2 regions of the Anaerocolumna chitinilytica genome follow, and region 1 is predicted to be linked to the other one. Evidence: a T-box and tRNA genes for the amino acid it is inferred to sense, from the RefSeq annotation. Region 1 holds a T-box; the other holds one or more tRNA genes.
What was found. A T-box is a leader RNA that pairs with one kind of tRNA and senses whether it is charged. The one in region 1 lies ahead of thrS (threonine--tRNA ligase), so its partner is inferred to be a tRNA-Thr.
Positions count from the first base shown of each region.

Region 2: it has a tRNA-Thr gene. The T-box ahead of thrS (threonine--tRNA ligase) is inferred to sense a tRNA for this amino acid. The anticodon was not compared.

Region 1 is NZ_AP023368.1:4,845,812-4,870,518, reverse strand. Features, by position in the region: gene bsdcttw_RS21235 (ABC transporter ATP-binding protein) at 1-653, shown strand, start outside; gene bsdcttw_RS21230 (Cof-type HAD-IIB family hydrolase) at 696-1,481, shown strand; gene bsdcttw_RS21225 (sigma-70 family RNA polymerase sigma factor) at 1,594-2,109, shown strand; gene bsdcttw_RS21220 (hypothetical protein) at 2,112-2,987, shown strand; gene bsdcttw_RS21215 (hypothetical protein) at 3,085-3,351, opposite strand; gene sfsA (DNA/RNA nuclease SfsA) at 3,609-4,292, shown strand; gene bsdcttw_RS21205 (bacteriohemerythrin) at 4,360-4,752, shown strand; gene bsdcttw_RS21200 (bacteriohemerythrin) at 4,795-5,187, shown strand; gene bsdcttw_RS21195 (glycosyltransferase family 4 protein) at 5,244-6,458, shown strand; T-box leader at 6,543-6,744, shown strand; gene thrS (threonine--tRNA ligase) at 6,860-8,821, shown strand; gene bsdcttw_RS21185 (deoxyribonuclease IV) at 9,105-9,944, shown strand; gene bsdcttw_RS21180 (peptide chain release factor 3) at 10,082-11,671, shown strand; gene bsdcttw_RS21175 (hypothetical protein) at 11,887-12,525, opposite strand; gene bsdcttw_RS21170 (flavodoxin family protein) at 12,522-13,025, opposite strand; gene bsdcttw_RS21165 (TetR/AcrR family transcriptional regulator) at 13,041-13,607, opposite strand; gene infC (translation initiation factor IF-3) at 14,119-14,613, shown strand; gene rpmI (50S ribosomal protein L35) at 14,783-14,980, shown strand; gene rplT (50S ribosomal protein L20) at 15,009-15,365, shown strand; gene bsdcttw_RS21145 (Acg family FMN-binding oxidoreductase) at 15,519-16,706, opposite strand; gene bsdcttw_RS21140 (TetR/AcrR family transcriptional regulator) at 16,731-17,390, opposite strand; gene bsdcttw_RS21135 (response regulator transcription factor) at 17,556-19,052, shown strand; gene bsdcttw_RS21130 (sensor histidine kinase) at 19,030-20,760, shown strand; gene bsdcttw_RS21125 (ABC transporter permease) at 21,084-22,040, shown strand; gene bsdcttw_RS21120 (carbohydrate ABC transporter permease) at 22,054-22,947, shown strand; gene bsdcttw_RS21115 (extracellular solute-binding protein) at 23,031-24,644, shown strand.
Region 2 is NZ_AP023368.1:4,499,338-4,506,449, reverse strand. Features, by position in the region: gene cysE (serine O-acetyltransferase) at 1-144, shown strand, start outside; gene cysS (cysteine--tRNA ligase) at 217-1,686, shown strand; partial or broken gene bsdcttw_RS19660 (Mini-ribonuclease 3) at 1,671-2,096, shown strand; gene rlmB (23S rRNA (guanosine(2251)-2'-O)-methyltransferase RlmB) at 2,252-2,992, shown strand; gene bsdcttw_RS19650 (EcsC family protein) at 3,053-3,847, opposite strand; gene bsdcttw_RS19645 (CD3324 family protein) at 4,159-4,428, shown strand; gene sigH (RNA polymerase sporulation sigma factor SigH) at 4,756-5,388, shown strand; tRNA gene bsdcttw_RS19635 (tRNA-Thr) at 5,399-5,471, shown strand; gene bsdcttw_RS19630 (ImmA/IrrE family metallo-endopeptidase) at 5,544-6,014, opposite strand; gene bsdcttw_RS19625 (helix-turn-helix domain-containing protein) at 6,029-6,343, opposite strand; gene bsdcttw_RS19620 (sigma-70 family RNA polymerase sigma factor) at 6,720-7,109, shown strand.

The sequences.
Region 1 (24,707 bases):
AGTATGTAGCACTGGTTGGACCTTCCGGAGCAGGAAAGACCACCCTTTGCAGCCTTATTCCAAGGTTCTATGAGGTGGCGGAAGGAGAAATCCTGCTGGATGGAAAAGATATTAGAGATATCAAACTTCGGTCCCTGCGTAAAAATATTGGTATTGTACAGCAGGAGGTCTATCTGTTTGCCGGTAATGTAATGGATAATATTCGTTACGGTAACCTGGAAGCAACGGATGAAGAAATCATTGAAGCTGCGAAAAATGCCAATGCTCATGAGTTTATTATGGAACTGCCGGATGGTTACAATACTTATATTGGACAGAGAGGTGTTAAATTGTCCGGCGGTCAGAAACAGCGTATCAGCATTGCCAGAGTATTTCTTAAGAACCCTCCGGTGCTTATCTTTGATGAAGCAACTTCGGCTCTGGACAACGAAAGTGAGAAGATTGTACAGGAGTCCTTAGAAAAGCTTGCAAAGAACAGAACCACCTTTGTAATAGCTCACAGGCTTTCTACTATTCGAAATGCGGGTAATATTATAGTTCTTACAGAAGAAGGAATTGCAGAACGCGGCACTCATGCACAGTTGTTAGAACAAGACGGTGTATATGCCGGACTTTATCGATTAACGCAGAATGCGGCGCAGATATTAGGATAATGACAGCCAGGAGTTGAAGATAATGACAAGGAGAAAGACAAAATGAATCAGAAGATAATATTTTTTGATATAGACGGTACTCTCCATGATTCGGAATTAGGGGTTACAGAGCTTACGAAACAGGCAATAAAAGAACTGCTTAAGAACGGTCATATTCCCGTAATCTGTACAGGAAGAGCCAGAATCATGGTCCCTGATTATCTGATGGAGATGGGTTTCTCCGGAATCGTAGCTGGAGCCGGTACTTTTGTGGAGTATCAGGGAAATGTAATCCACAATAAAGTGATGGGGCCAAAAGAGGGAGATGAGATTATTGCAACCCTCAAAGAATGTGGTATACGATATATCCTTGAAGGACCGGAAAATATCTATATCGAAGCTGAGGATACCTCGGAAGAGTATCAGCATATTATTGAATTTTCGAAAAGATATACCAAGGGTGGTTTGAAAGCCATAAGTAACGGCAATTATATCATAAATAAACTTACTTGCTTTCCAAACGCTGACAGTCGCTTAGATTTAGTTGCAGGCAGACTGGGCGATAAATTTCATATGATCCACCATATAGACGGTAATTTTGAAATGACACCAAAAGGTTATGACAAATCAACGGGAATACAGATACTCCTAGAGAATTTAAAGCTTAAGAAAGAAGATACCTATGCTTTTGGAGACAGCACCAACGATATGGAGATGCTATCCTATGTCCAATACGGGATTGCTATGGGAAATAGTTATCCCCAAGTACTAGAGGCTGCTAAATACAAGACATTATCCATCAGAGAAGATGGGATTTACCACGGACTAAAAAGTTTTGGATTAATATAAATAAATCGGGGAACTATAATACGATTTATTTCGTCTAATCTGTGATAGTATACGAAGACTGTCTGGATTGGGCAGAGAAATTCTATCATCGTATATTAGGGGGATACTTAAAATGTACCAGGAAAACCAAGAGGTTTACGATATCGAAGCCTTGATGAGAAAATATGGTAACGATGTTTTGCGGACCGCATACATGTATGTAAAGGATGATCATCTGGCAGAAGATATTTTTCAGGAGGTATTCATAAAAGTAAACCAAAAGCTTCACACCTTCCAGGGGGAAAGCAGTATAAAGACCTGGATTATACGCATAACCATCAATGCCTGCAAAGACTATCTAAAAAGTGCCTGGAATCAGAAAGTAACAGGATTCACGGAGGTACATGAAAATACCCTGGCAGGAAAAGATGAGTATACTGCCGTAGAGCAGGAAGATGAAAATCGAATGGTTAGAGAGGCAGTGACAAAGCTGCCGCAGAAATATAAGGATGTACTATTGTGTGTGTATTTTCAGGACATGACGGTTACGGAAACAGCCAGGCTTTTAGGAATTGCGGAAGGGACGGCAAAAAGCCGGCTCTCCAGAGCAAAAGAGAAGTTAAAGCTTAGCCTTGAAGGGAGGATATGACAATGGAAAAAAATATAACTGGCACAAATCCTTCACCTGACAGGGATGATATGGAATTAAAGAGACGTTTGGATGCAGCTTTTGAACTGGATACTCTTACGGTATCAGAAGATTTGATCCAAAGAACACTTCTAAAGATAAAAGAAATGGATAATACGGTAACAGAACTACAAGAAGCTACACAAAAGCACAGAAGAAGATATCCTGCAAGACGATTTGTAGGTGCTGCAGCAGCAGTACTTTTACTGGTAACGGCAGTATGGGCATATCAGAATAATCTGAACTTAGATAAGCGGGATACCGGAACTGCTCTCAATGAAAAGATGAATTTAAATATGCAGGAAGTCCCGAATCCAGAGTCTTCTCTTGCCAGTGATTCCGCTGCACAGGATAAAAAAGAAGCGAAGGTTGCAGCAGCTGATGAAAGCAGCAATGCAGGGGGTAGTGATACCGCCAATGACACCAGCAAAAGCATAACCTTTAGCGCCGCCGCGGCAGATACCGAACAGAGCCTGCTTGGGACGAAAGCATTAACTCTTACACAAAGCTATGCTATTAATGCAGAAGACATTAAGTCCTTTACCGCAGAAAACTCTGACAACGGAAAAGTAATAGAAAAGAGCACAGACAGTGTTTCAAAGCTCTACGCATTAATCGATAATTATACTTCAACCATTTCTGATACCCAAGCTACCGGCAATGTCGATTACCGTTTTGTGATAACTGATAAGGCTGGAAAGACCATTACCTTTGAATTTTATGAAGATAACTTTATAAGTGTAACCGATAAGCGGTCACAGGAGGGTATACTTACTACGTATACCATTGATAACGGGGATGGGCTGCTGAAGGATATTGGAAACTTCCTGAAGGAATAAGATAAAACGTAAAGATAAGAAGTTATAAAAGTAAATTATGTAAGTGAAATAAAAAAGAAAAGGAATTAACCTAAGTTTAAATTCCTTTTCTTTTTTTTTATTTTTCTGTTGCAGTTTCTTCTTTTTCTGGTTCGGTGCTTTCGGATTCCCCGGAAGTAATATTGATTGAGACATATTCTCTGGTCTCTTTTTTATCAGCGGCAGGTTCATCATCCTGGAGTTCGAAGTCCTCGAAATCATCTTCAAAATCATCGAAGTCATCTGCGGAATCCTTATTTAGAACATTTTTGTAAAGATAATAAGCACCACAGGCCAATGTAGCGATGGAGACAGTACCGAATAAAAATTTACCGAATTTCTTCATATTGACATACTTCCTTTCATTTAACAGTATATGCATAATCTTATAAAATTTATACACATAGTGAGAGAAATCTGACATTTTCAATCACCATTATAAGCCATGTTCGTATAAAAGAAAAGTAAAATTTGCTAATTAAAATAGATATTGCCGAGAAATTACAGAAATGCTATAATAAAGAACGCAAAGTGTGAATTATTGGAATACCGTATTTCATTAGTATTATGGTAATTTGAGATATATGGGAAATTGAGGTGGCAATGAAATATAGAAATATCAAAGAAGGAATTTTTGTTTCACGTCCCAATCGTTTTATTGCGTTTGTGATTGTCGATGGTATTACACAAAAGTGCCATGTTAAAAATACAGGGCGATGTAAAGAACTTTTGGTTCCGGGCGTTACAGTTTATCTGGAGGAAGCTCTTAATCAGAACCGTAGCACCAGATACTCTCTGATAGCTGTACAAAAAGGAGCACATCTCATAAATATGGATTCCCAGGCACCCAATAAAGTAGTTCACGAGTGGCTGTTAGAAGGAAATCTGTCTGAAGAGTATGCAAGAATAAAGCCAGAGCAGGTATATGGGAATTCCAGATTTGATTTTTATATGGAATCACATGAAAGAAAAGCATATATGGAAGTAAAAGGAGTAACGTTGGAAGAAGAAGGAAGTGTTTTTTTTCCTGATGCTCCAACGGAAAGAGGCGTTAAACATATTCATGAACTATGTAAATGTTTAAAGGATGGGTATGATGCTTACATAATGTTTGTTATACAGATGGAGAATGTAAAGTGCTTTAAGCCAAATGACAGAACTCACAAAGAATTCGGAGATGCATTAAGAGAAGCTGAAAAGCAAGGCGTTAAGATAATGGCTATGAATTGTATGGTCACAGCTGACAGTTTGAAATTAAAAGAATCCGTTCCGGTAATCCTTAATTGATTTGAAAATGACATCGAAGGGAAAGCCCTAGTAAAGCAGAATACTAAAGAGAAAAGGAGAGCATGATATGTATGAGATGAAACCGGAGTATTACATTGGCATTGAAGCAATCGATAATCAGCATACAGAATTGTTCCGTATAGCTGATGAGGCTTATGAATTGTTAAGACAGGAATTCGTAGCAGATAAGTTTGATAACATTGTTGCAATCATTGTACAGTTAAAAGAATATGCCATACAGCATTTCTCTGACGAAGAAGCTTATATGGTAAGCATCGGACATAAAAAATTCTTGTCCCATAAGATGGAACATGAAGATTTTCTGGAAAAAGTAAATAATATAGATTTTGACAGTATGGATCATAATCAGACAGAAACATTAGTAGATATTATGGCATTTCTAAGTGACTGGCTGGTGCATCATATACTTGAAAAAGATAAATTGATTGGAACACTGTAGATTTTGTCACTGTATGTATGGTTTATTTAGGGAGGTACGGATATGTATGAGATGAAGCCTGAATATTATATTGGAGTAGATACAATAGATAATGAACATGCAGAGTTATTCCGCATTGCAAATGATGCTTACGAACTAGTAAAAAATGATTTTGTACCGGATAAATTTGATGATATTGTAGCGATTATTCTTAAGCTAAAAGAATATACCAAGCAGCATTTTGCAGACGAAGAAGCTTACATGTTAAGCATCGGTTATAAAAGATATCTTTCTCAAAAAGCTGCTCATGACGAATTTATTGAAAAAATCAACGGTATTGACTTTGAAAGCATAGATCATAATCAAACAAAAGTACTGTTAGACATTCTGGATTTCCTGAATGACTGGCTGGTTCATCACATAGTGGAGAAAGATAAATTGATCGGAACCTTGTAAGGGTTCAAGTAGTTCACCCCTTTAGAGGGAACTTAGTAAAAAGGAGAGTGGCACGTGTGAACATTGGATTATTTACAGAAACTTATTACCCTGAAATCAATGGGGTTGCCAACTCAGTATATATATTAAAAAAAGAACTGGAAGCGTTAGGACACACGGTCTATGTATTTACAACTACGACGCCCGGAGCTCCGGAATATGAGTACAATGTTTTTCGTGTACCAAGCCTTCCTTTTATTCTGATAACTGAAAGGCGTATCGGAATGTTCTATCAGCCGAAATTGGCCGGAACGATTAAGAAACTGAATCTGGATATCATTCATACCCATACAGAGTTTTCGTTAGGGATATTCGGGCGTATTATGGCAAAGGAACTTAGAATTCCGATGATCCACACATATCATACGATATATGAAGATTATACCCATTATCTGACTCATATAAAGCCTCTTGATGGCAGAGCGAAAGCATTTGTAAGAATCTTTACAAAAGTATGCTGCAATACAGTGGCACATGTTATTGTACCAACGGAAAAGGTGAAGGAACTGCTTCAGAAGTACTCCGTACACCGGGACATTACGGTTATACCCACCGGCGTGGATTTGAAGAAATTTGATCCTGCCCTTTACAGCAAAGAGGATATTAACCGCATTAAAGAAGAGTATGGTATTAAGAAAGACGAAAAAGTTATTCTTTATTTAGGCAGGGTTTCCAGAGAGAAGAACATTGTAGAAATCATGAATGCCATGAGCACATACATGAAAGAAAGAAAAAATGTAAAGTTTTTGATAGTAGGAAGCGGTCCGGAGATGGAAGAACTAAGGAACAGATCGAAAGTACTGAAATTAGAGGATAAGATAATTTTTGCAGGCTCGAAACCTTGGGATCAGATAGGGCTTTATTATCAATTAGGAGATGTGTTTGTAAGTGCTTCTAATAGTGAAACACAGGGGTTGACATATATTGAAGCTATGGCAGCAGGGCTTCCTGTGGTAGCAAAAGAAGATGATTGTTTAAATGACATCTTAATAACCGGTGTGAATGGTTATAAGTTCAACAGGGAAGAAGAAGTCATAAGCGGACTGGATAAAGTGCTCTTTACTGACACGGATACACCTTATGGGGAGAATGCCAGAAAGCTTATGCAAAAATTCTCTACGGAAGCCTTCGGAAAGAGTGTGGAAGCCGTGTATATGGAAGTATTGGATTGCAAGATTCATTCCGAGCAGACGGATTCGCCAGAGAACAAAAAAATCAATTATCTGTTTTAATTTTAACCTCTGAGCGCCTAAAAATTCCACTTGACAAAATAGTCTGGAATGCTATAATGAGGTTTATCAAAAAGAAATTATTTAGAAAAAACAGTGAAGAGACGAGTAAAATGTGAAATGATACAGAGAAGGATATGATATGCTGAGAATATCCTACCAGGAAACATTTGAAGACTACCTCGGAGTGGCTCCAATCCAGCCCGGCCGATACCGTTATCAATCAAATGAAGTGGGAATTTTTTAATCCAATGAGGGTGGAACCGCGAGATATATGCTCGTCCCTTTCGTACTGTATAAAGCAGTCGAAAGTGATGAGCTTTTTTGATGCTTTTATACACAACATTCCGTTGTTCACTTTTTCAAATAAGTATGCGCTAAAGCGCATCACAGGGAGGGTTAATATGAAGATTACATTAAAAGATGGTTCAGTAAAAGATTACGAAGGCCAGATGGCAATCATAGACATTGCAAAGGATATTAGCGAAGGTCTGGCAAGAGTAGCCTGTGCCGCAGAGCTTGACGGCAAGGTAGTAGACCTTAGAACAGTAGTAGACAAAGACAGCCACTTAAGTATCCTGACCTTTGAGGATGAAGGCGGCAAGGCAGCCTACAGACATACTACTTCCCATGTACTGGCAGAAGCAGTAAAGCGTCTTTATCCCAATGCGAAACTTGCAATTGGACCGTCCATTGATACCGGATTTTATTATGACTTTGATGTAGAGCCTTTTGACAGAGCAGCACTTGATGCACTGGAGAAGGAAATGAAGAAAATAATCAAGGAAGGTGCAGAGATTAAACGCTTTACACTTCCAAGAGAAGAAGCAATACGTTTCATGGAAGAAAAGGGAGAGCCCTATAAGGTTGAATTAATAAACGATTTGCCGGAAGGTGAAGAACTTTCCTTTTATAGCCAGGGAGAATTTACGGACCTTTGTGCCGGACCTCATTTAATGAGCACCAAGGGGATTAAAGCAATTAAGTTGATTTCTTCCTCAGGAGCTTATTGGAGAGGTTCAGAGAAAAACAAGATGTTAACCCGTGTATACGGAACTGCTTATTCTAAGAATGCTGATTTAGATGCGTATCTGGAGCATCTGGAAGATGTTAAGAGACGTGATCATAATAAGCTTGGCCGTGAGATGGAACTTTTCACCACAGTTGACGTAATCGGACAGGGACTTCCTCTTATCATGCCAAATGGTGTAAAGATAATGCAGACACTGCAAAGATGGATTGAGGACGAAGAAGAGAAGAGGGGTTATGTAAGAACAAAGACTCCTTTTATGGCAAAGAGTGATTTATACAAGATATCCGGACACTGGGATCACTATAAAGAAGGCATGTTTGTATTAGGCGATGAAGAAAAAGATAAAGAAGTATATGCGCTTCGTCCTATGACCTGCCCTTTCCAATACTATGTATATAAATCTGCACAGAGATCTTATCGTGACCTTCCTCTGCGTTATGGTGAAACTTCTACGTTATTCCGTAATGAGGATTCCGGTGAAATGCACGGACTTACTCGTGTCCGCCAGTTTACTATTTCCGAAGGGCATTTAATAGTAAGACCGGACCAGATGGATGAAGAATTCAAAGGCTGTCTTGATCTTGCCAGATATTGCTTAAAGACGCTTGGTTTAGAGGAAGATGTAACTTACCGTCTCTCCAAATGGGATCCCAATAATAAAGAGAAATATATTGGAACGGAAGCAATATGGGAAGAGACTCAGGGCAGAATCCGCAAGGTATTAACGGAGTTAGAGATTCCTTTTACCGAAGCAGAAGGTGAAGCTGCCTTCTATGGCCCTAAGGTTGATATTCAGGCAAAGAATGTATATGGTAAAGAAGATACCATGATCACCATACAATGGGATGCCATCATCGCAGAGCAGTTTGATATGTACTATATTGATCAGAACGGTGAGAAGAAACGCCCGTATATTATTCACAGAACCAGCTTGGGATGCTATGAGAGAACCCTTGCCTGGCTGATTGAAAAGTATGCAGGACAATTCCCTACCTGGTTGTGCTCCGAACAGGTAAGAGTGCTTCCGATCTCTGAGAAATATCATGACTATGCTAAAAAAGTAGAAGCAGAGTTAAAAGAGAACGGAGTACGCAGCAGTGTGGATGAACGTGCAGAAAAAATCGGTTATAAGATTCGTGAGGCCAGACTTGACCGCGTTCCTTATCTGTTAGTTGTCGGTCAGAAGGAAGAAGAAGAAGGTCTTGTATCCGTAAGAAGCCGTTACCTTGGAGATGAAGGACAGAAGAAACTGGATACTTTTGTAAATGATATCTGCAAAGAAATCAGAACCAAAGAAATCAGAAAGATTGAAGTAGCAGAGCAGCAGGCGTAAAGGTAAAACTATCATTGCCTGATATGCTTCCAATATAGCAGAAAAGGAAGCTTCATATTCCACTTTAACAACAGGTAAAGATTGTTTCTAATCTTTACTGGTTGTAAAAAGAGGGGATGTGAAGCTTCTTCTGATATAATTGGTGAAAATCGTATTGTGCCGGTTATAAATCAAAATGTCTAGAGCTTAATAAAAATGCAGATACTTTAGTGGATGAGACAAATTAAACCAATAAAAAGCTCAGAAAACAGGAATAAAAATTTAATAGAAGGCAGATAAGAGAATGTTAAAAATAGGAGCACATTTATCAGTAGCAAAAGGTTATGAAAGAATGGGAAAAGATGCCCTTTACATAGGAGCAAATACCCTGCAGTTTTTCGCACGTAATCCAAGAGGTTCTAAAGCAAAGGCAGCAGACTACAATGATATGTCTAAATTCAAGGAGCTGATGAGAGAAAATCATTTTGCGGAAATTATGGCACATGCACCCTATACCTTAAATGCCTGCTCTCCGGACAGTAATCTTAGAGCGTTAGCAGCTAGAATGTTTGCAGAAGACCTTTTAAGAATGGAGTATTTCCCTGGCAGTTTCTACAATTTCCACCCCGGAAGCCGTTCAAACCAGGAAGAAGGGGTAGCGGTTGACCAGATTGCAGAGATGTTAAATCAAGTGTTATTTGAGGAGATGCATACCACGGTACTGCTTGAAACCATGGCCGGAAAAGGGACTGAGATGGGGCGGCGTTTTGAAGAGATACAGGCGGTAATTAAGAAAGTACGCTTAAAAGATAAACTTGGAGTCTGTATGGATGCCTGTCATTTATGGAATGCCGGTTATGATGTGGTTGGAAAACTTGATAAAACCCTGGAGGAATTTGATAAGGTAATAGGTCTGCAGAGATTAAAAGCCTTCCATCTTAATGACAGTCTGGATGGACTGGGACTTCATAAAGACAGACATGCGGGCATTGGTATGGGAAATATGGGAGCTGAGGCAACAAAAGGAATTATAAACCACCCTGCGTTAAAGGAGCTGGTATTTATATTAGAAACCCCTAAGGACCTAGACGGACATCGGGAAGAAATTGATTTCCTGAAAAGAGCTTATAAGTGGCAGGAATAGCCTTTATCATGTTTCATCTGAATAATCACCTTGACAAGGAATCGAAATGTATTATATGATTAAATAGTTTTGAGATAGTATAAAAATTGGAAATCAATTTTCGCATAGATATGTGCTGGAATGCTGGAGGAAATATTTTGGAAGACTACACCAAGGAAATAAATAAAAGACGAACCTTTGCTATAATATCCCACCCCGATGCGGGTAAAACCACTCTGACAGAAAAACTTCTGTTATACGGAGGAGCTATTAATCTTGCCGGGTCTGTGAAGGGAAAGAAAACAGACCGACATGCAGTATCCGATTGGATGGAAATAGAGAAGCAGCGTGGTATCTCTGTAACCTCATCGGTTATGCAGTTTAACTATGGAGATTATTGTATTAATATATTGGATACTCCGGGACATCAGGACTTCTCGGAGGATACTTATCGTACCCTGATGGCAGCAGATTCCGCGGTCATGGTAATTGATGCTTCAAAGGGTGTTGAGAATCAGACAAAGAAGCTATTTAAAGTATGTGTTATGAGAGGAATTCCTATCTTTACTTTCATTAATAAGATGGACCGTGAAGCCAAGGATACCTTTGAGTTGCTGGATGATATCGAAACCGTGCTTGGAATTAAGACTTGTCCCGTTAACTGGCCTATCGGTTCCGGTAAGAACTTTAAAGGTGTTTATGACAGAGAGACCAAGCATATCCTGCGTTTTTTTGCTGCAAACAGCGGACAAAAGGAAGTAGATACCATAGAAGTGAATTTAGGAGATGAAAGTCTCGATTCCCTTATCGGAAAAGAAAACCACAATATTTTAAATGATGAAATTGAACTTTTAGAAGGTGCCGGAAGCGAATTTAATATAGAGGAAGTAAGGCAGGGAAGATTAACACCTGTTTTCTTTGGTTCAGCCTTGACGAACTTTGGTGTGCAGACATTTTTGGAACATTTCTTGAATATGACCACTACCCCTCTTTCCAGAAAATCAACGGAAGGAAATATTGACCCTGTAGAAAATGATTTTTCAGCTTTTGTATTTAAGATTCAGGCTAATATGAATAAAGCCCATAGAGACAGAATTGCCTTTATGAGAATCTGCTCCGGCAAGTTTGAAGCCGGTATGGAAGTAAATCATGTACAGGGTGGCAAGAAGATTAGATTATCCCAGCCTCAGCAGTTAATGGCCCAGGAGAGAAAGATAATTGAAGAAGCCTATGCAGGGGATATTATCGGTGTATTCGACCCGGGTATCTTCTCTATTGGTGACACCCTTTGCCTATCAGATAAGAAGTTCCAATATGAAGGAATTCCTACCTTCTCCCCGGAGCATTTTGCAAAGGTTAGACAGGTGGATACCATGAAGAGAAAGCAGTTCCTAAAAGGTGTTACCCAGATCGCTCAGGAAGGAGCTATTCAGATCTTCCAGGAGTATAATACCGGAATGGAAGAAATCATTGTGGGAGTTGTTGGTGTACTTCAGTTTGATGTATTAAAATTCCGCTTGGAATCCGAGTATGGAGTTGAGATTCGTCTGGAACCCCTGGCTTACGAGTATATCCGCTGGATTGAGAACAAGGGATTGGATGCCAGTAAATTAAATGTAACCTCCGATACCAAGAAGGTTAAGGATTTAAAAGGAAATCCGCTGCTTCTTTTTGTACACAACTGGAGTATTCAGACTGTGCTTGACCGTAACAAAGAGCTGAGGCTCTCTGAATTCGGCAGAGAATAAGAATAGCAGGAAGAACAATCATGAAGGACAAATAACATCTATCTCAATATATTAGAATTATTTGCAGGATTAGAATAGATAACTATAAGAATACCCTGTATCAGACAGCAGATTCAGCCGACTGATACAGGGTTTCTTATTTTCTGGGCTCTTTGTCAAAAGTTGGGATAAAATGATTTTCTCATCCATTAGCTGGTATCTTAATTCATTCATTTCTATAATTGCTTTAAGATATCCTTTTTCTTTAAGCCGTTTTTTCTGGCGTTTGCATTCCAAACGAAGTTGATTGCACTGAACCTCCATGCAAACCTTGGGAAGTTGGGACTTAAATAGACTGGTTTACCGGAAGTGAGTGTCTTCATAGAATCTGTAAGTCCTTGAAATGCTGTGCCAAGGTTCTTTAGAGGACCATGACCCAGGGGAATATTACTGATAAAATCCAGCATTTCACCGGCACCTGTTCCGATTCCCTGACCGAAGGTAATTCCGCATTTTAAGCACCAATTTTCAAGAATCCGAATAGCAATATGGTTTTGTTTTCCTTCATAAAAGCCGTTGTTAACAATTGCATAAACAGTAACCGGTTTCTGACGGTTAGTTTTCATAAAGTCCTCTAGCTTTAAGAGCATACGTAAAAGGTGTGAGGGAATACTGTCTACGTACAAAGGGAAAGAAAAAACAAGGACATCCATTCCGCAAAGTTCCAGATACTGCTCCTCTGTAAAGGGCTTAGTGGCAAGGTGATAATGCACTATTTCATTATTATCGCGAATCATCGGTTCCAGTTTTCCAAGAAGCCTTGAGGAATTACTTATAGTATATTTGGGACTTCCATCAATCATTGCAATCTTCATTGTAAGCCCTCCTTTAGTGAAAGCGTATTATCGTAGAATGAAACATTATATTTAATGCGGCTATAATTTGTACTGTTAGCTGCTACTAAATCTTTTGCAGTTTCTTTCTCGGCCTCGGTTACATCATTTCCATAAAAAAGTACGGATAGGGAAAATCGGTTATCATACCTTTTCTTATGATGGGTTTCACCATCTATATTATTAAAATACGGAAGAAAATAGGATATGCTACGGTCAAATATATTCTTTACAAAGGGACTGTAGCTGCCATAGCAGCATTTACTGATAATAATATATTCACTACACTTTGAGAGTAATTGTCCCATGTTCTGATATTTATCATTTAGTACACATACCCCGGGAGTTTTAACCCAACAGCCGAAGCAGCCGATGCAAGGCTTAATGGTACCGTCATCAGAAATGACGGTTGTTTCCGGACTTAGCTCCAGCCCGAGAGCTTCAAATTCCTGCGGTGTTAAATCATGAACCAGCAATCTCATAAAAATTCTCCTTTTCTATTTGATAATATTTTGGAAGACCTTCTGCCAGTCTCCGGAATACTTGATATTAGGATTGGTCAGTAAAGCAACGATGCCGTGTACAACTGACCAGAGGGAAGCCAGTCTTTCAGGAAAGGACTCCCTTTTATAACCCTTTTTTTCAAACATATCAAAAGCAGTCTTTTGGAATATAGCAAAGGGCGGATAGTCTTGCGAATCCTCCTTATCCAGATTAATATTGATTCCTGAATGGTAGAAGAGAAATTGAAAATACGGGGGATGCTCTTTAAAGAAATTGATATATGCCTTGCCTATGATGAGAACGGCATCCTCCTCGTTCGCTTTTCCGGTTTCAAAAAGGCTTAGAGACTCTACAAACTGATTGGTTACATGCTCACTCATAGCCATTATAAGAGCATCGATATCTCTAAAATGGCTGTAAGGTGCGGTATGACTGACACCGCACTTAGCTGCTACCTTGCGCAGAGAAAATCCTTTTAGTCCCTCTGTATTTAAAATATCAATACCGGCTTCAATCAGTTCCGTACGTAGATTTCCATGATGATAGGGTTTATCGGTCAATTCTTTTAGCTCCTTTCATTGAACTTGACACTGTAAAGATTCTATCAGATAATCTTTACAGTGTCAAGTTTGAAATTTAAATAATATAAAATGTATCGGAAGATAGGAATTTACATTTCTGTTTGATTATGATACTATGACATAGGAAAGTGTTTAGAAGAACGTTCAATTTATGAAATTGCAAATAAATAATTGACAAAGTGTAGAAACTATGTTAATATAATAAAGCTTGTGAATTATCTTTACGGTAATTCGACGATAACAACAAAGCAGAGTATCCACTCTCACCTTAGCACCGGTTCGTGACTTGGGTTTATACTTCGTAAATGCAATGAGTTGCAGAAAGTGACAGCCTACAAAGACTCGCTGAGTCCCGGCTTCATATGACGAATAGTTTGGTGGATAGTCTTTGCTATCCACTTTTTATATGCCCGTGTGTCCGGCGAAACTGACCACACGCAAACCTAAAAAATCAACTAACCTATGGAGGTGCAGTACTATTAGTGAATTAATGATTAACGAGCAGATTAGAGACAAAGAAATCCGTTTAATCGGAGAAGAAGGCGAGCAGTTAGGAATTATGTCTTCCAAAGATGCCATGAAGTTAGCCAAGGATGCCAATCTGGATTTAGTAAAGATCGCTCCCACCGCAAAGCCGCCTGTATGTAAGATTATCGACTACGGTAAATATAAGTATGAGCTGGCAAGAAAAGAAAAAGAAGCGAAGAAAAAGCAGAAAGTTACCGAAGTTAAGGAAATCCGTTTATCACCCAACATTGATGACAACGACTTAAATACCAAAGCGGGTCAAGCAAGAAAGTTCCTGACAAAAGGGGATAAAGTAAAGGTTGCTCTTCGTTTCCGCGGCAGAGAGATGGCACATATGACTTCCAGCAAACAGATTTTAGATAGTTTCTTCTCGAAGCTTGAAGATATTGCAGTCGTTGAAAAGCCGGCAAAGTTAGAAGGCAGGAATATGATTATGTTCCTTACTGAAAAACGTTAATTACACTTGGGAAATTGCAGTGATTGAAGAAGACAGGGTAACTAAAGTTACCCGACTTCTTTACTCTTAAATAAGAGCATGATGGATTTTGCAGGTGTCATAAAATAAAATAAAACAATAGGACAACCATTTGGTGACCTTATTGAACCATAATGAAGGAGGAAATATCATGCCTAAGATTAAAACCAACAGATCCGCAGCAAAGCGCTTTAAAAAGACAGGTACAGGAAAGTTAAAGAGAATGAAGGCATACAAGAGCCACATCTTAACAAAAAAGAGCACTAAGAGAAAGAGAAATCTTAGAAAAGCAACTTTGACAGATGCAACGAAAGTTAAAAATATGAAGAAGATTATGCCTTATCTTTAAGATTAGGTGCGAAGGAGGGAAATAGAACATGGCTAGAATTAAAGGCGGCTTAAATGCTAAAAAGAAACATAAGAGAGTATTAAAACTGGCAAAAGGTTACAGAGGAGCCAGATCAAAACAGTATAGAGTAGCAAAGCAATCCGTAATGAGAGCATTAACATCATCTTTTGCCGGAAGAAAGCAAAAGAAGAGACAGTTCAGACAGTTATGGATCGCAAGAATTAACGCAGCTGCAAGAATGAATGGACTTTCTTACAGTAAATTAATGCATGGCTTAAAGGTTGCCGGTGTAGAGATTAACAGAAAGATGTTATCTGACATGGCTATTAACGATCCTACCGGCTTCACAGCTTTAACAGAGCTTGCAAAGTCTAAGATCGCTTAAGATAAACATATAGAAAATATTATTTTCAATAGTTTATGCATTTGATGCAAAACAAAATAATAGCATAAGAAATAATGCAAAAGCAGCAGTAGTATTTAAGAATACGATTGCTGCTTTTTTAATTGCATTTTCTGGGTTTTCTCATTGCTTCATTTATTTCATCAAAAGACTGGTGACATCCTCCCGCATACTTTTAGGGGCTGACTTTTCAGGGAATCCTAATCTCATAAGCATCTGGAGGGTACCTCCATTACCATACTGGGCGTTTATGTCGTTGTATACCGTAGCCATTTCATCATATTCCTCTAACGCCTGGCTTAAAGGCTGCATTACCATTCCCATATTATGAGCTTTCAGAATACAGTAACTATAGGCCATACCACTTTGTACCTGGCTGGTGCGGCTATTGTCTTTCGAAACAAGCAGCAGGTAGGAAGAGGTATGTTCAATGGATTTTTGGGTTGATGTTATAAAATTATCCCGCCCGGCTTTTCCGCTGTTCATGGAAGGAAATAAAGTTACAATACCCTGCAGAATATGTACCATAAGTCCTGAGGTTCCCTGACCTTCTACAGAAAATCCATAGCGGTATTTATTTTTCTGGTACTCATTGGGGCGAAAGATTACTTCGGTTTCTTTCATCACCCGACTGGTGTCAGCCTCTATTTTGGCAGCATGGAGTGCCATATCACCAATAGCTTTCTTATCGGAATCTGAATAAAGTATAGATGCAGTTAATCCATCAAACTCTTCCAGATAGGATAAAGACCTTCTTTCTTCTGTAGAGGGAATGCGCTCTTTATATTCCCCTCTATTGGTATCAGGAAGAAAAATCATATTGTATAACTTCGTATCTACAGGTGTTCCTTGTTCTAATGTAATCTTAGCTACCGGATAGATATCCATACTTTCGTATAAATTGTCTTCCTTATAAGTGCCCATGGGAAATAAATCAATCGTTACGGGAGTACCTAGTTCATCTCCGGCAACCTTCACATATTCAAGAAAGGTTCCCTGGCTTATCATCATTTGTCTTGCAAAAGGGTCCACCTCTTTCGTGACACGGGAGCTGTCTGCATATAGGTAGAACACGGAAGAATTCTTATCATCCAGCTTGATTTTCCAGGGCTGCATATTATGACCGTTGGCCGCTAAGAGACCGCAGGCTGCCAGTTTTAACCTTGGATCTTCAAAGCGGTCTTGATAAGTCTTGCTCCAGGGAGCTAGATAATCGGAGGGCAGGAAGACACCGCTGATTGCAAACAGAGCAATTAAGATAGCGGTAAACAATATGAATGGAGACAGTATTAATATTAATAATTTCTTTTTTCCTTTTTTCATAGACGCCTCTTTTCTGTTATCGAATTATGAATGCTTCGGATCTAAGATGGAATGTAACAAAATCGTGTAAGATTCCTGAAGCAGTTCATCGCCTGTCAGATGATAATAATTCTTTAGATAGTATTCTTTTTTGTCAGCTGTATTAAATAATCCAAGGGTGCAGGACCAGAGTATCAATGCAGTTCTTTCAGCGTTCAGTCCAGGAAGGAAGGTGCCATCGGATATACCGGCTTTAATGATCTTTATTAGGTATTGAAGTACCTCCTCTCCCAATCGGTAACATTCTTCAATCGAACTTGAAGTAAGGGATGCCGTAAAATCAATTTCCCTGTTCTGATACTCCATGATAGCCTGAAAATGATGCGGATACTGTTTGCGAAAGGTCGAAAATTTATAGAATAATTCTTTTAAGCTTTTTGCCGGGTCTTTTAAATCAATACCGTTATCGTCCTGCTCCAGCAGCCGAAGAAAGAGACGGTAGCCTCTTGCCATGATCTCAAAGTATATCTGTTCCTTGCTGCTAAAGTATATATAGAGCGTTCTTTTGCTGAATTGCGCTTCCTTTGCCACATCGTCCATAGTAGAAGATTGATAACCTTTTGTAAAGAAGACTCTTTCTGCGGAGGATATAATGTCTTCTTTACGAATTTCTTTTTCTCTTGCCTTTCTCTCGGCATTTCCCATTGGGCTTTTACTCCTTTGCACATAGATGAATTTAAGTAAACTGACAGTTTACTTTATGGTAAATCGAAAAGTTATTCTTGTCAAGTTAATTTATCAACCACTGTTCTTTTAAAAATTACTTTGTTATAATAGAGCCATATGGTATTTTCCAGAGGAGGTAATGCTATGTATAGTGTATTGTTGGTGGAGGATGAGAAAATAGAGCTGGATACCCTAAGGGATTATATCAATTGGGACAGGGTATTGGTAGATAAGGTCTATACGGCACGCAATGGCCGCAGTGCTCTTGAATATATTGTTCAGAACGAACCGGATATTATGATAACCGATATTCAGATGCCCATAATGACCGGAATTGAACTGGCGAAAAGAGTACGCGAGGAAGGGTATAAAACAAAAATCATATTTCTTACGGGTTATGATGACTTTGAATATATAAAAGAAGCATTTCGGGTACAGGCAACAGATTATATCTTAAAGCCGTTTATGACGGAGGAAGTGGAAAAACTGCTGCTAAAGATAGAAAAACAGATAGACAGTGAGCAGACAGCAGAGGTATCCGTAGGTGTGGCAGCAAAGCAATTTTTAGAGCAGCTGTGCAGAGGTGATATTAAGGAAGAAGAGGCGCAGAGAAGCTCCAGACATTATTTTGAGCATTCCTTAAATGAAGTGACTTATGGAATACTGGCAGTATATGGCGTATTAGAAGAAGAGCTGATTCAAAAGACTGGTGAGAATCTGAAGGAAATCTATCATTCCTTTTTGATAGGAGATGTTCTGGTGGTGATTTTACAAAATCATCTATATTTTTGGGATGGAGCTAAGAGAATACGGTCGTTATTGCAAGGAAACTACAGCATAGCTTGTTTTAAGGAGAAGATATCTTTAAACCAACTTAGGGAGTGCACAGAGCAGCTGATAGAGTTAAAGGAAAAAATATTCTTTAAAGCAAAGGGAGAAATCCTGGATGCCAATATAAATGTAGGTAACAGCCCTTATTCCCAGGTATTTGATACTGCAAAAAGTCAACTAAATAAGGGAGAAGTTTACCGGGCACTAAAGAGCGGTGAGAAAAGTTTTGCGGAAGGTAAGCTGCAGGAGTTACTTCAAGATTTTACAAAACAGAAAATAGAAGGATGTATCAGAGAAGCCTATGGTTTCTATTATGAACTTAAAAGCAATTTAGTAGCAGGAGATCCGGCTTTAAGTGCCTGGATGGCAGAAAGGGAAGAAGACTGGGAGCAGGGAATCCTAAAGGGCAGGTATTGGGAGGATATTTTAAAGGCACTGTTATCTTATTGCGGTTATATCATTGCATTCTATGCAAGGCAGCAAGAGGACCCCAATTATCATATAATAGCTCGTATTAAGGATTATCTGGAGCAGCATTATTTTGGAGTATGCAGTGTAGAGGAAATGGCAGAAGCAGTTCATCTTTCACCGAATTATCTTCGAAGCCTATTTAAGGAAAGTATGGGGCAGACAATACTGGAATATGTAACAGATTACAGACTAATAAAAGCCTGTGAACTTCTAAAGGACAAAACATTACGGGTAAAAGAAGTCGGCCGAATGGTAGGATATGAAAATGAATCTTATTTTGGCACTGTCTTTTCCAAGAAATATGGAGTAACACCAAATGAATATCGGAAGATGGTTTAAAAATATAAAATTCATATATAAACTAATAATTGGGTATGTTATCTTCGCTATTTTACCTATGATAATTGTAACGGGATATAACAGTCAGAAAACAAAAGGCATTCTCTTGGAAGAGAGCTACCGCAATATGCGTCAGTCCTTGGTGCAGATTGGTCAGAATCTGGATTCTTCCCTGGAGGCCTATGGAACAGTAATGGATATACTCTATACAAACCAGATGTTTAATGGTTATCTGGTAAAGGATTATACCGAATCGGATTATTGGGAGATGTTCAGTTATATTGATAATCTGTTGAGCAGCATTATGCTGGTCGAATCTAATATAGCAGGTATCTGTATTTATAGTAATAATGATACATTGCCTAGTGATAACTATTACTTTTACCGAGAAGAGGCTCTTGATCAAGATTGGCTTAAAAGAGCCATATCTTCCAATGAAAATCCTCAGGTAGCCGGTGTTATCTCCAAAGGGAAGAAAAAATATATAGGGCTGGAACGGCTTTTAAATTACTACCATTACAGTGAAGTAAGAAATACGCTTCTTTTAAAGGTGGACGTAAATTTTTTTAATGAACAGATGAAAATAACGAATAACAATCAAGAAGTTTACTGGGTCAATAGTCAGGGACAGGTGATGGCCTCTTCTGACAAGGAGTCTATTGGAAACGGGATGGAGACAATAACGGCGGACTGGAAAGATATACCTGTAAACGGAGATGGCAGTTCTATAAACGTTAATGGGGTTACCAAGGTATGTACTGCCCATGACAGTCTCTACGGAACCAAAATATTGATGATGGTTAATCAGGAATCCTTAGTGGAAGCTACAAGGAAAGTTGCACAGGATATTATCTTTATTTTCTTTCTTAGCTCTCTTGTGATGTTTTTGGCAATTTATCTTTATAGTAAATGGATATCCGGCAGGGTAAATAAAGTAGTTTATGCAGCCAAGAAACTGGGAGATGGTGAATTTGACTATCTTTTAAACGACATGGGCAAGGATGAAATGGGGATTATAGCCTCGGCTATTAATACTTTGAATAGTGAGATACAATTACTCATTGCTGAAAACTACGAAAAGAAATTAAAAATCAAGTCCAGTGAGATGAATCTCTTACAGGAACAGATCAATCCTCATTTTCTTTATAATGCTTTGTCTGTTATTTCTTCTGTGGCAATGCAGGAGGGAGGAAAGAAGACGGTTATAAGTGTCAGGTACCTGGCGAATTTTTACCGGATTTCTTTGAATAAGGGCAAACAGGTAGTTTCGGTTCAGGAGGAAGTAGAGCTGCTGCAAAATTATATGAAAATCCAAATGCTCCGATTTGAGGATACCGTTGAAATCAATTACGAGGTTGACAGAAGGGCACTGGCCTTTCGAACCATTAAGCTTCTATTGCAGCCTTTAGTGGAAAATGCCATTCATCATGGCAGAAAGGATGAAGAACAAGTGCTTCATATATGGGTAACGGTTTCTGTGAGTCAGGACCGGGTTGTATATGAAGTAAAGGATGACGGGCTTGGAATTGGAGCAGATAAATTAGAACGGTTGCGCAAGGAACTAAAGAATTCAGAAGAAGGCTATGGACTTAAAAATGTGGACATCCGTGTAAAGCTGAATTATGGAGAGCAGTATGGGGTCAGTATAAGCAGTAACCATGGGGAGGGAACTTGTGTCAGAGTAGAAATACCTCAGGTATTTTCTTAAGGAGCGGTACTAACAGGGATATATGTCAGAGGATCAAAGGAAGCAGTTAAACAGACTGCTTCTTTTGATCTTTTCTTTTGAAAGTGTGTTTATATGTAATATATGTTGTTGCACATTAGAGATAGAGGGTATCAATCGTTAAATAATGATATGAATTGTTAAATATTGAAGTTCTATCAACTTATTACTGAAAAGAACTTTAAAAATCAACAGGATTCATAAAATCCTTCGATTGTTCCGAGGTATAAAATCAGTTAGAATACATTCAGAAAGAAGAAACACACTTTTAGAGGTGTTAACGAACACACGGATGGGAGCCAATTATGAAAAAAACAGTTACAGTTACTGTAAAGCCTGTAAAAAGTGTAAGAAAAAGAATGTGGGAACAAAGATATCTGTTTTTATTGCTTCTGCCGGCATTGGTTTGGGTTATACTGATATGTTATGCTCCCATGAGCGGACTTTACATGGCATTTGTGAATTATACACCAAAGGGGAAAGGGTATTTTGCCGACCTTGCACAATCCAAGTTCGTCGGGATGAACTGGTTTAAGTTTTTCTTTCAGACAGATTTTCTTACCATCATGAGAAATACACTGGCGACCAGCTTTTTAACTCTTCTATTTTCCTTCCCTTTTCCAATCTTTTTAGCAGTTTGCCTAAATGAGATAAAGAGTGCCAGAGTTAAGAAATTTATACAGACCTCTTCCTATCTTCCCTATTTTATATCCTGGGTAATTGCAGCAAATATTTTTATAACCTTTCTTTCTTCTGATGGTGTTATCAATAAGATATTGCTGGGACTTGGTCTAACAAACAAGGAAATTCTTTTCTTCCAGCATGGCCCCTATTTCTGGTGGATTATCGCGGTAGCGAATGGCTGGAAAGTACTTGGTTATAATGCCATTATATATCTGGCAGCTATATCGGGAATCGGTCAGGATATGTATGAAGCAGCGGATGTGGACGGAGCTACAAGGGTGCAGAAGATATTTAATATTACCCTGCCTTCCCTAAAACCAACTATTATTATTATGCTGATTCTGGCAATTGGAGGAATCTTAAATACAGGCTTTGAACAACAGCTCTTAATGGGAAATGATTCTATTTTGAATTATTCCGATGTTCTGGATACTTATGCATACCGTTACGGGTTGAAAAATGGCATGTATTCCTATGGTACGGCAGTTGGTCTGTTTAAATCAGTAGTATCCTTTATATTGGTAATGGGCGCTAATAGGATATCAAAGCGCTTTAATGATAACAACGCATTATTCTAAGGAGGGATTAGACGTGAGAGATATTAAAATTAAAAAGCAATATGCACCTTCCGACAGAATATTTGATATTATAGCCTTCATCTTTCTTGCACTTGTTGTAATTATGTGTGTATATCCTTTTTGGAATATTTTCATAATATCCATCAACGATGCTACCGATGCTATTCGGGGAGGAATCTATTTTCTTCCAAGAAAATTAAGCATAGCAAGTTATGAAGATATCTTAACCAGGTCAACTTTTCTGCATTCCATTCTGGTTACCGTTTTAAGAACCGGATTAGGTACTCCCCTGGCAGTGCTTGCAACAACAGCGTTAGCTTATGTATTATCCAGGCAGGAATTATTATGTAAAAAGCCTATAACACTCCTGTTTATATTCACCATGTATTTTGGCGGGGGTCTGGTGCCTTACTATATGGTGCTTAAGAACTTAAATATGCTGGACCACTTTATCGTATTTATATTTCCAAACCTTATCAGTGTTTACAATATGATACTGGTAAGAAATTATATCGAGGGAATGCCCCAGGAGCTGTTCGAGTCCTCTAAGATTGACGGAGCCAACGATTTGATAATCTTTACAAAGATTATCCTGCCCTTATGCAAGCCCATTATTATGACAATTGCTCTGTTTGTGGCAATTATGCACTGGAACTCCTGGTTTGATGCCTATCTATATACGAATTCACAAAGTTTAAAGGTAATGCAGTCTGTCCTGGTAGAGATTCTAAACCAGTATCAGACGACTGCAGCTAATCAGGCTGCCAACAGAGCCGGTCAGAGCGTAACTCCTGACAGTATCCGAATGGCGGCTACCATGGTTGCGACCATACCAATTATCATGGTATATCCCTTTATTCAAAAGTATTTTGTAAAAGGTATTATGTTAGGAGCGGTAAAAAGCTGATAATGCCAATACACACAAATATGTGTCAGCACCAATGTGTGGCTCGTTAACAGCAAGTTTGCTTCGTTTGAAAGGAGAAGATTATGAAAAAGAAAAGAATAGCAGCTGCCTTTATGGCAGTGGTATTAGCGGCTACAACCTTTGCAGGATGTGCCAAGAGCGGCAATACCGATACCAAAGAAACAAAAGGTAACACAGATGGGGAAAAGGTTACCGTTACATTCTTTGATAAAAATTCCGGCAGCAAGACCTTTGATGATGAGGTTGCCAAGACAATTATGGAAAAGACAGGTGTGAATATCCAGGTTGAGAACCCTTCCGGAGATCCCCTGGAAAAGTTAAATCTTATGTTAACCGGGCAGAATTATCCTGATATTGTACTGATGGACAGAGGAAATGAAATCGTTAACCGCTATATTGATGCGGGTGCTTTGATACCTTTAAATGACCTGATTGATAAATACGGCCCGAACATAAAGAAAATGTATGGTGATGTTTTAACGAAGAGCCGCTATACAGATGGTAAGAACTATTATCTGAATAACTGGTATGGTGTTGACCCGGATGCTTCTGCCGGTGTCTTAATGAGAAAGGATTTGCTTGCAGAAATCGTAGGCAAAGACCGGGCAGAGAGTCCGGAACCCTTTAAGTTATCAGAGTTTATCGATATCTTAAAGAAATTCAAGGAAAAATACCCTACTATCGACGGAAAAGAGAGCATAGCTGTTACTCTTGACGGAGATGACAAGAATTACGAATCAACTATTTACGGTATGTTTGGCATGAAGACTTATTATCTCACATCGGATGGTGCCCTGCAGCACAAATCTCAGGATCCGAAATACCAGGATGTGATTAAGTTTATGAATGGTCTTTATACAGCAGGCCTTTTAGACAAAGAATGGGTAGTAAATAAAAAAGAACAATGGGTTCAGAAGATGTCTAACGGAAATGTATTCTGTACCTTTGCATCTTACTGGGATACCGATGCTGCAAATACCAGTCTTGCAAGTACGGTTGGACCTGACGCACAATTCTATTCCTATAAAGTAGTTCCTGATGACATGGATGCTTCTCAGACCACCTATAACGGCAGATCCACCCTTGGTTGGGATGCTATCGGCATTACCAATAACTGCAAGAACCCGGAAGCTGCGATAAAGCTGATTGACTTCCTTGTAAGTGAAGAAGGACAGTACCTGATGATGTGGGGTCTTGAAGGCAAGGATTGGGAGTTAAAAGACGGTAAACATGTTCCGAAAGATGAGATTGTGAACGGCTTCCAGAAGGATTTTGACAATGAAAGCTTAACAACCGGTATCAGAAAATGGACTTGGTTTATCAAGAACGGATTTGGCAGTGATGGTACCCCTTATGATATGGCTACCAAGTATAAGCTTCAGCCTACTGCTGAATTTGCTAATAAGAGCTTTGGTGAATCCGATGCCTGGGATTCCGCCGATTTCGCGGGACTGGAACCTGCCGGAAGTACGACGGAAGGACTGAAATGGCAGAAAATAAAGGATGTTTATGATCAGGCTTTCCCTAAGATGGTAGATGCTACCAGTGAAGACGAAGCACTTTCTATTTATAGTACTATGATTCAGGATATGCAGGCTTCCGGCTTAAAGGATGTTGAGAGCTATCTGACCAAAGCTTACCAGGATCGTTTAAAGCTCTGGGGAGTAAGCAAATAATTATCGGATAATACGGGAGAAGATTGTAAAGCCGGTCTGCAAGAAGTTATATGACTTCCCAGC
Region 2 (7,112 bases), 360 kb from region 1:
GTATTTACAGAACTTTTAAGCCTGAGAGCTGAAAATAACCGTTTGACAGAGGAAATTAAAAAGCTTCAATACGAGTTTAAGCTGAAAGAAGCATTAAGTAACAGGCCGTCTGAAGAAATTTCTTTCGACAACAGCATGCTTTAATAGTAAAATAAGATAAATAATAACTATACAGTAAGGAATACCCTTAGACAGGTATTCAGGAAAGAGGTTACAATGAAGATTTATAATACCCTTACAAAGAAAAAAGAAGAATTTATTCCTTTGGAAGAGGGCAAGGTAAAGATGTATGTCTGCGGACCTACAGTATATAATTACATTCATATTGGTAATGCAAGGCCAATCATTGTGTTTGATACGGTAAGGCGTTATTTGGAATATAAGGGTTATGACGTAAATTTTGTTTCCAACTTTACGGACGTAGATGATAAGATTATCAAGAAAGCTATTGAAGAAGGAGTAAGCGCATCAGATATATCTGAGCGCTATATAGGTGAGTATAAAAAAGACGTGGAAGGGTTAAATGTAGAACCCGCTACTTTTAATCCGAAGGCTACGGAAGAAATAGAGGGAATGATTGAGATGATTTCCACTCTGATTCAGAAAGGCCATGCCTATGAGAAGAATGGTACGGTTTATTTCCGTACCAGAAGTTTTACTGAGTACGGAAAGCTCTCCAAGAAAAACATTGATGATCTGGAGGCAGGAATCCGTATTGCCGTGAGTGAAGAAAAAGAAGACCCCATGGATTTCGTATTATGGAAACCTAAGAAAGACGGCGAGCCTTTCTGGGAATCACCCTGGAGTGAAGGAAGACCCGGCTGGCATATTGAATGCTCTGTCATGAGCAAGAAATACTTAGGCGAAGCAATTGATATACATGCCGGCGGAGAAGACCTGATCTTCCCTCACCATGAGAATGAAATCGCACAGAGCGAAGCCTGCAACGGAAAAGAATTCGCAAAATATTGGATGCATAACGGCTTCTTAAACATTGATAATAAGAAGATGTCTAAATCCACCGGGAATTTCTTTACCGTAAGAGAAATCAGTGAGAGCTATGACCTTTCCGTATTGCGCTTCTTCATGCTGAGCGCCCATTACAGAAGCCCTATTAATTTCAGCAGAGATTTGATGGAAGCCTCTAAGAATGCCTTGGATAGAATTCAGACGGCAGCCGGACACCTGACCAGTCTTCTAGAAGCGAAAAGCCAGGCTAGCGGTCAGGCAATCCTGTCTGCTGAAGCTGAATGTGAGATGGTAAGCGGTCTTGAGGTGGATAAGAAGCATTCTATCTCCAAGGACGAAGAAGAAATATTAAAAGAGGCAGCTAAGTTCCAGGAGAAATTTGAAGCTGCCATGGATGATGATTTTAATACGGCGGATGCTATTTCTGCAATTTTTGAATTAGTAAAGCTCTCAAATACAAATGGAACAGCCGAATCTTCTCCTGCTTTATTACAGGAATTATTAAAACTTATGACATCCCTTTGTGAGGTTCTCGGCATTAAAGCAATTAAGAAAGATGAACTGTTAGACGAAGAGATTGAAGGGCTTATCAAAGAGCGTCAGGAAGCGAGAAAGCAAAAAGACTTTAAGAAATCTGATGAAATCAGAGATTTATTACTTGAGAAGGGCATTGTATTAGAGGATACAAGAGAAGGTGTTCGATGGAAAAGGGCTTAGAAGAGGGGTTAATCCGCTTAATAAAAGATGCATTTGCTCTGCCGGATACGGATTTAAAGACGTATTCTCCCTTGACGCTTGCATATATAGGAGATGTAGTGTACGATTTGATTATCCGTACACTGGTGGTAGAGCAGGGAAATGCACCGGTTAACAAGCTTCATAAAAGGGTAAGCAGTATGGTAAAGGCATCTGCCCAGATGGAGCTTTATCATGGCATTGAGGACATGCTTACAGAGGAGGAGCTTTCTATCTATAAAAGAGGACGTAATGCGAAGTCTTTTACCACAGCTAAGAATGCAACTATTACGGAATACCGTTCTGCAACGGGCTTAGAAGCCTTAATGGGATATCTGTATCTGGATAATCGGCTGGATAGAGTCCTTGAACTTATGAAAGCCGGCCTTGAAAGAAGAAGTGCGGCAGCAAGTGTTACTCCAAAGGAAAATGCTACAAAGTCAAATGAAATGAAAAAAGAGCAAGAAGAAAAGAAGTGCGATTTATCTGAGACACTTCAAGAAGAGGATGATACTGAAATATTAATAGAATCGGAAAAGGAGTTAGAATGAGATACGAAGAACTTACTATAGAGGGCCGTAATGCGGTATTGGAAGCATTCCGTTCAGGAAAGACGATAGACAGGCTTTTTGTTCTGGACGGTTGTCAGGATGGACCTATAAAATCAATCTTAAGAGAAGCAAAGAAGGGTGATACTATCATCAACTTTGTAAAGAAAGAAAGACTTGACCAGCTTTCAGAAACCGGAAAACACCAGGGAGTCATGGCATATGCGGCTGCTTATGAATATGCAGAGGTAGAAGATATCTTAAAAGCGGCAGAAGAAAAAGGAGAACCTCCTTTTATTATTCTGCTGGATGGGATTGAAGACCCCCATAATCTGGGAGCAATTCTTCGTACTGCCAATCAGGCCGGTGCTCATGGAATCATCATTCCTAAGCGAAGAGCAGTAGGTCTGACGGCTACCGTGGCTAAAACCTCTGCCGGTGCCATTAATTATACCCCGGTGGCAAAGGTTACTAATCTGGTGGCTACCATTGAGGAATTAAAAGAAAAGGGACTTTGGTTTGTGTGTGCTGATATGGAAGGTGAAATCATGTACAAACAAAACTTGAAAGGTCCGATCGGACTGGTAATTGGCAGTGAGGGAGAAGGCGTCGGAAGGCTGATTAAGGAAAAATGTGATTATATGGCTAAGATACCGATGTTTGGAAATATCGATTCCCTGAATGCATCCGTTGCTATGGGAATACTTTCCTACGAGATTGTAAGACAAAGATTAGGATAAGGACATAAAGTGATAAAAAGAGGGCATATGGTTACCGATACCATATGCCCTCTTTTATTGTTATTCATTTATTTTCTTTAGTAAATAGCGCTTTTTATATTTCACTCTTGCATAGGCTGTAATTTTCCGAATATAACTGTGATTTACAAGCCCTCCGACAACACCGATAAGCGGCATGCCTTGAATGAATTTGGCGGTAAGAAGAGCCTCAGAAAAGCAGGAGGAGGCGTTTTTCATTTCTTCCTTCACATCCAGAGAAGGATGAATACCAGAATCAATCTGAGCTGCTATTTCATCTAATTTACTATTAAGCTCTACTTTCTTTGCGCCTGATGTAAGGGCAGCCTGCAGCAGTATACAGATAAACGCTTTCTCTTCCTCCTTCTCATAAGAGAAGCCGTAACTTAAAGCAACTTCATTCATAGACTTTATAATTAAAGCCAGAAAGAGAGGAATATCCGGAAGACCGATACCAAGAACACCTAATACACTGCCCTCAACTGCTGAAAAAGTTGAATTGAACCGGCTGGACAGGGCAGCAGGTTTATCCAGATCTTTTAAATGCTTTTTAGTAGTTTTTCTTTTTACAGCCAAGTTATTGATATCGTAGTCTACTAAAATCCTGTCTTTGTTGTAGGTCTTCTCAATGACATCGATGCCTTTGTCATAGATCAACTCAAATGCTTTAAAAAAAGCTTTATCCAGAGTACCTTTTAAAGTTGTGGGAATTTTATCTCTTACTTTATCCAGCAAAGGATTGATAGTTGTATTAAAATAAGAATTATCTTTTGCCAGAAGGAGATTACTTTCTTTCGTTTCTATTTCCTTTAGTTGTTCTTCCAAGATTTTTTTCATATTGAAATCCTTTCTATTATTAGAGTTGAAGGAGCTTTTGCTTATCTATTGTAAATATATGATGATAAATCATTTGTACTGACAGAAATATTGATGTGTTAGGATATGTTTTCTGATAGTTATTATGAATTATATAATATTTGAGTAAAAGCTTCAATGAAAAACACAAAAAACTGGAAATCTGTTTTTAACTGTGTTATACTGGTCATGGTAAAAATTTATTTTATTAATATTCATAAGGAGGTGGCTATACATGAGAAGCTTTGTAAATCGTAATGTTAATAGTGTTAATGTAATGGAGGGAATGCTGTTTGACGTACAAAAAAGGAGCAGATGTATTGCCGGACCAACTATTAAAGGAAGTTCAGCAATATGCTGAAGGATGCCTTGTATACATTCCGAAAAAGGGTGACAAGGTAGGATGGGGACACATAAGTGGTTCCCGGGATTGGATTGACAGAAGAAATGAAGAGATTGCCTGCTTATTTATGCAGGGAGAACCGGTTAAGAATTTATCGGAGGAATATCATTTAAGTGAGGATACCATTAGAAAAATTATATATAAGAAAAATCAGATATAATCATTCTTACCCTGGTATTGAGATGGAGGCTATGAGATAATACAGTTGACCGGTCGATTCCAAGAGGAAAGGGGATGGTTGTATTGTATCAAAAATTAGAGGTGTTTAAACTCTAAGGAGTAAGAAGGCATTGCTTGAGTAATCAGGCAGTGCCTTTTTCACGGAGGTTGATTTTAGAAGTTTTGTATCCGGCAATAAGAGCAGACCTCTATTTCCTTCGGTTAGCTATTCCGGCAGGTTGCTAATTCCTGAATCCTGTGCTACACTGGTGTAAAGTTGCTTCATAAACGAATTTAGACATTTTAAAAACCAGGGGGTTAAAAATAAATGCCTGATATAAAATTGGATCGAAAGAGTGATGATGAAATCATAGCTTTGATCCGCGGAGGGGATTCCTATGCAATGGATTATATGCTTACCAAATATAAAAACCTTGTTAAAAATAAAGCCAAGGCTCTATTTTTAATTGGAGGGGATAAGGAAGATTTAATCCAGGAAGGCATGATTGGCTTATACAAAGCAATAAGGGACTACGGTACAGAAAAGGACAGTAGTTTTTACAGCTTTGCTGACCTTTGCATCTCCAGACAGATGTACTCAGCCATAAAAGCATCCAATCGAAAGAAGAATATTCCATTAAATACATATGTGTCTCTCTATACACCGGCATACAGTGAAAATGCTGATTTTGAGGAAAAAGAGACTTTAGCTGATGTCGTAATTCAGAATAAAATTTCAAATCCTGAAGAATTAGTTATTGACAAAGAGAGTACAAGTATGTTAGAATATGAACTCGTAAGGCATTTAAGTCAGTTTGAAAAAACAGTTTTGGATTTATATCTGCATGATTATTCTTATCTTCAAATAGCAGACAAATTAAAGAAAGAACCAAAGTCAATCGATAATGCATTGCAACGAATTCGTTTGAAATTGAATACAGTTTTAAAGGAATTATATTAAAAAAGTAAATGCCCCCGTAGCTCAGTCGGTAGAGCGTTACCTTGGTAAGGTAAAGGTCTCGAGTTCAAGTCTCGTCGGGAGCTTAGAAAAAAGTTCCAACCAAATGGTTGGAACTTTTTTATGTATTAATATACCATTTATTTGGAGTACAGAAGTCATATCATTTTAAACAAAGTCAGAAATGGCTCAAAGAAAATTACATAATGATCGATCTCTATATACTCCCCATATTTATGCTTATAACATATTAAAGCTTCACATAGGAAGTCTTCTGTTACATTCAGATATTCCGCCATTTCGTATAAGCTTGTACAACCATTTTCATAAGCTTTCACTATACCGATTAACCCAATTCTTTTATTATAAGCCAGTAAGCGGGCCTTATATTCCTGTTTACGGTTCATGATATCTGCTTGATTTGTTATATCACCATAGGTTAGGTGATAATGTCCCAGCTCCTCCGCCAGTATACAGGATTTCTCTTTCAATGACAAGATTGATTTACTTAAAGCAATAACGTTATCACTATATAAACCTTTAATACGAGGGCTTTTAAAATAGTATCTTTCAATAATTTCAACGCCGCAATCATATACCTCTTGTTCTAATTCCTCATCGTATGTCAAAATTCTCATTCCCCTTATTTACGTCTGTTTTTAACGAATTCAGCGAATTGCTTAATCTCTTCCAGTTCATCCTCTGTGAATTTATCTCCCTCAAAGTGAGCTGCAATTGTAAGCGGTTTTTCAGCCGCATCTTCCCAACTATAAATTTGATTAGGAGATATATTAAAAATGAGGCAAATCTCTTCAATCGTATCCGCGTCCGGTTTATTATCTCCACGTTCCCAGTTGGAAATCACATTCTTGGATTTACCTAAACGGGTCGCAAGTTCTTCTTGTGTAAACTTAGCTTGGATTCGAAACCTTTTAATATTTTCTCCAATTGTATTCATAAGTACCCTCCAAATTCATTATACCATAATTGTACAGCTATTCTGTGCTTTTGTAAAGATAAAAGTACAGAAATAATGAACTTAAACATTGACAGTACAGATTAACTGTGATATATTCAAAGAGTACAGAATATCTGTATATTATATTTCAAAGCTCATAAACTCTGGCAACTGTTTAAAAAGATTTGAATTTAACAAGCTAGAGTGAGTTTTGTTTAATACCAAAAACGAATAGAAGTAAGCTTTGTGATAGCTTTTTAGAGGCAGCAGAGAAGAAACTACGAAAAGATTGCCAGAACTATAAAATGAAGTAGATAGACCTTGGCAGGATAATGAATTTTATAAAAAGTTAAAGAAATTATAAGGAGGTGATTATTTGACAGAGAGGGAATTAGGCCAGTATAAGGCTATTAGGAGTGAGATTGCAGACTTAAAGCGCCGTATTGAGGAAACAAAGAGGTTAGATAAGACTTTTCAGATTGCAGGCACAGATCCTGCAGAGGCAGCACAGAGACAGGAGAAGGTGTTAGACCTGTTACGGCAACGTGAAACACAAAAGGACGAACTAGTTGAAATGCAAAGAGAAATGGAAGATTACATCAATAAGATACCGGATAGTTTGACGCGGGTAATATTTAGAATGTATTTCTTTGACGGGTTAAATCAACTGGAGATTGGACGAAAGACAGGCTATGACCAAGGTACTGTTTCACGTAAGATCAAAAGTTATTTCAAGTTGCATAGCATGCATACCGTAACCTGTTAAAAT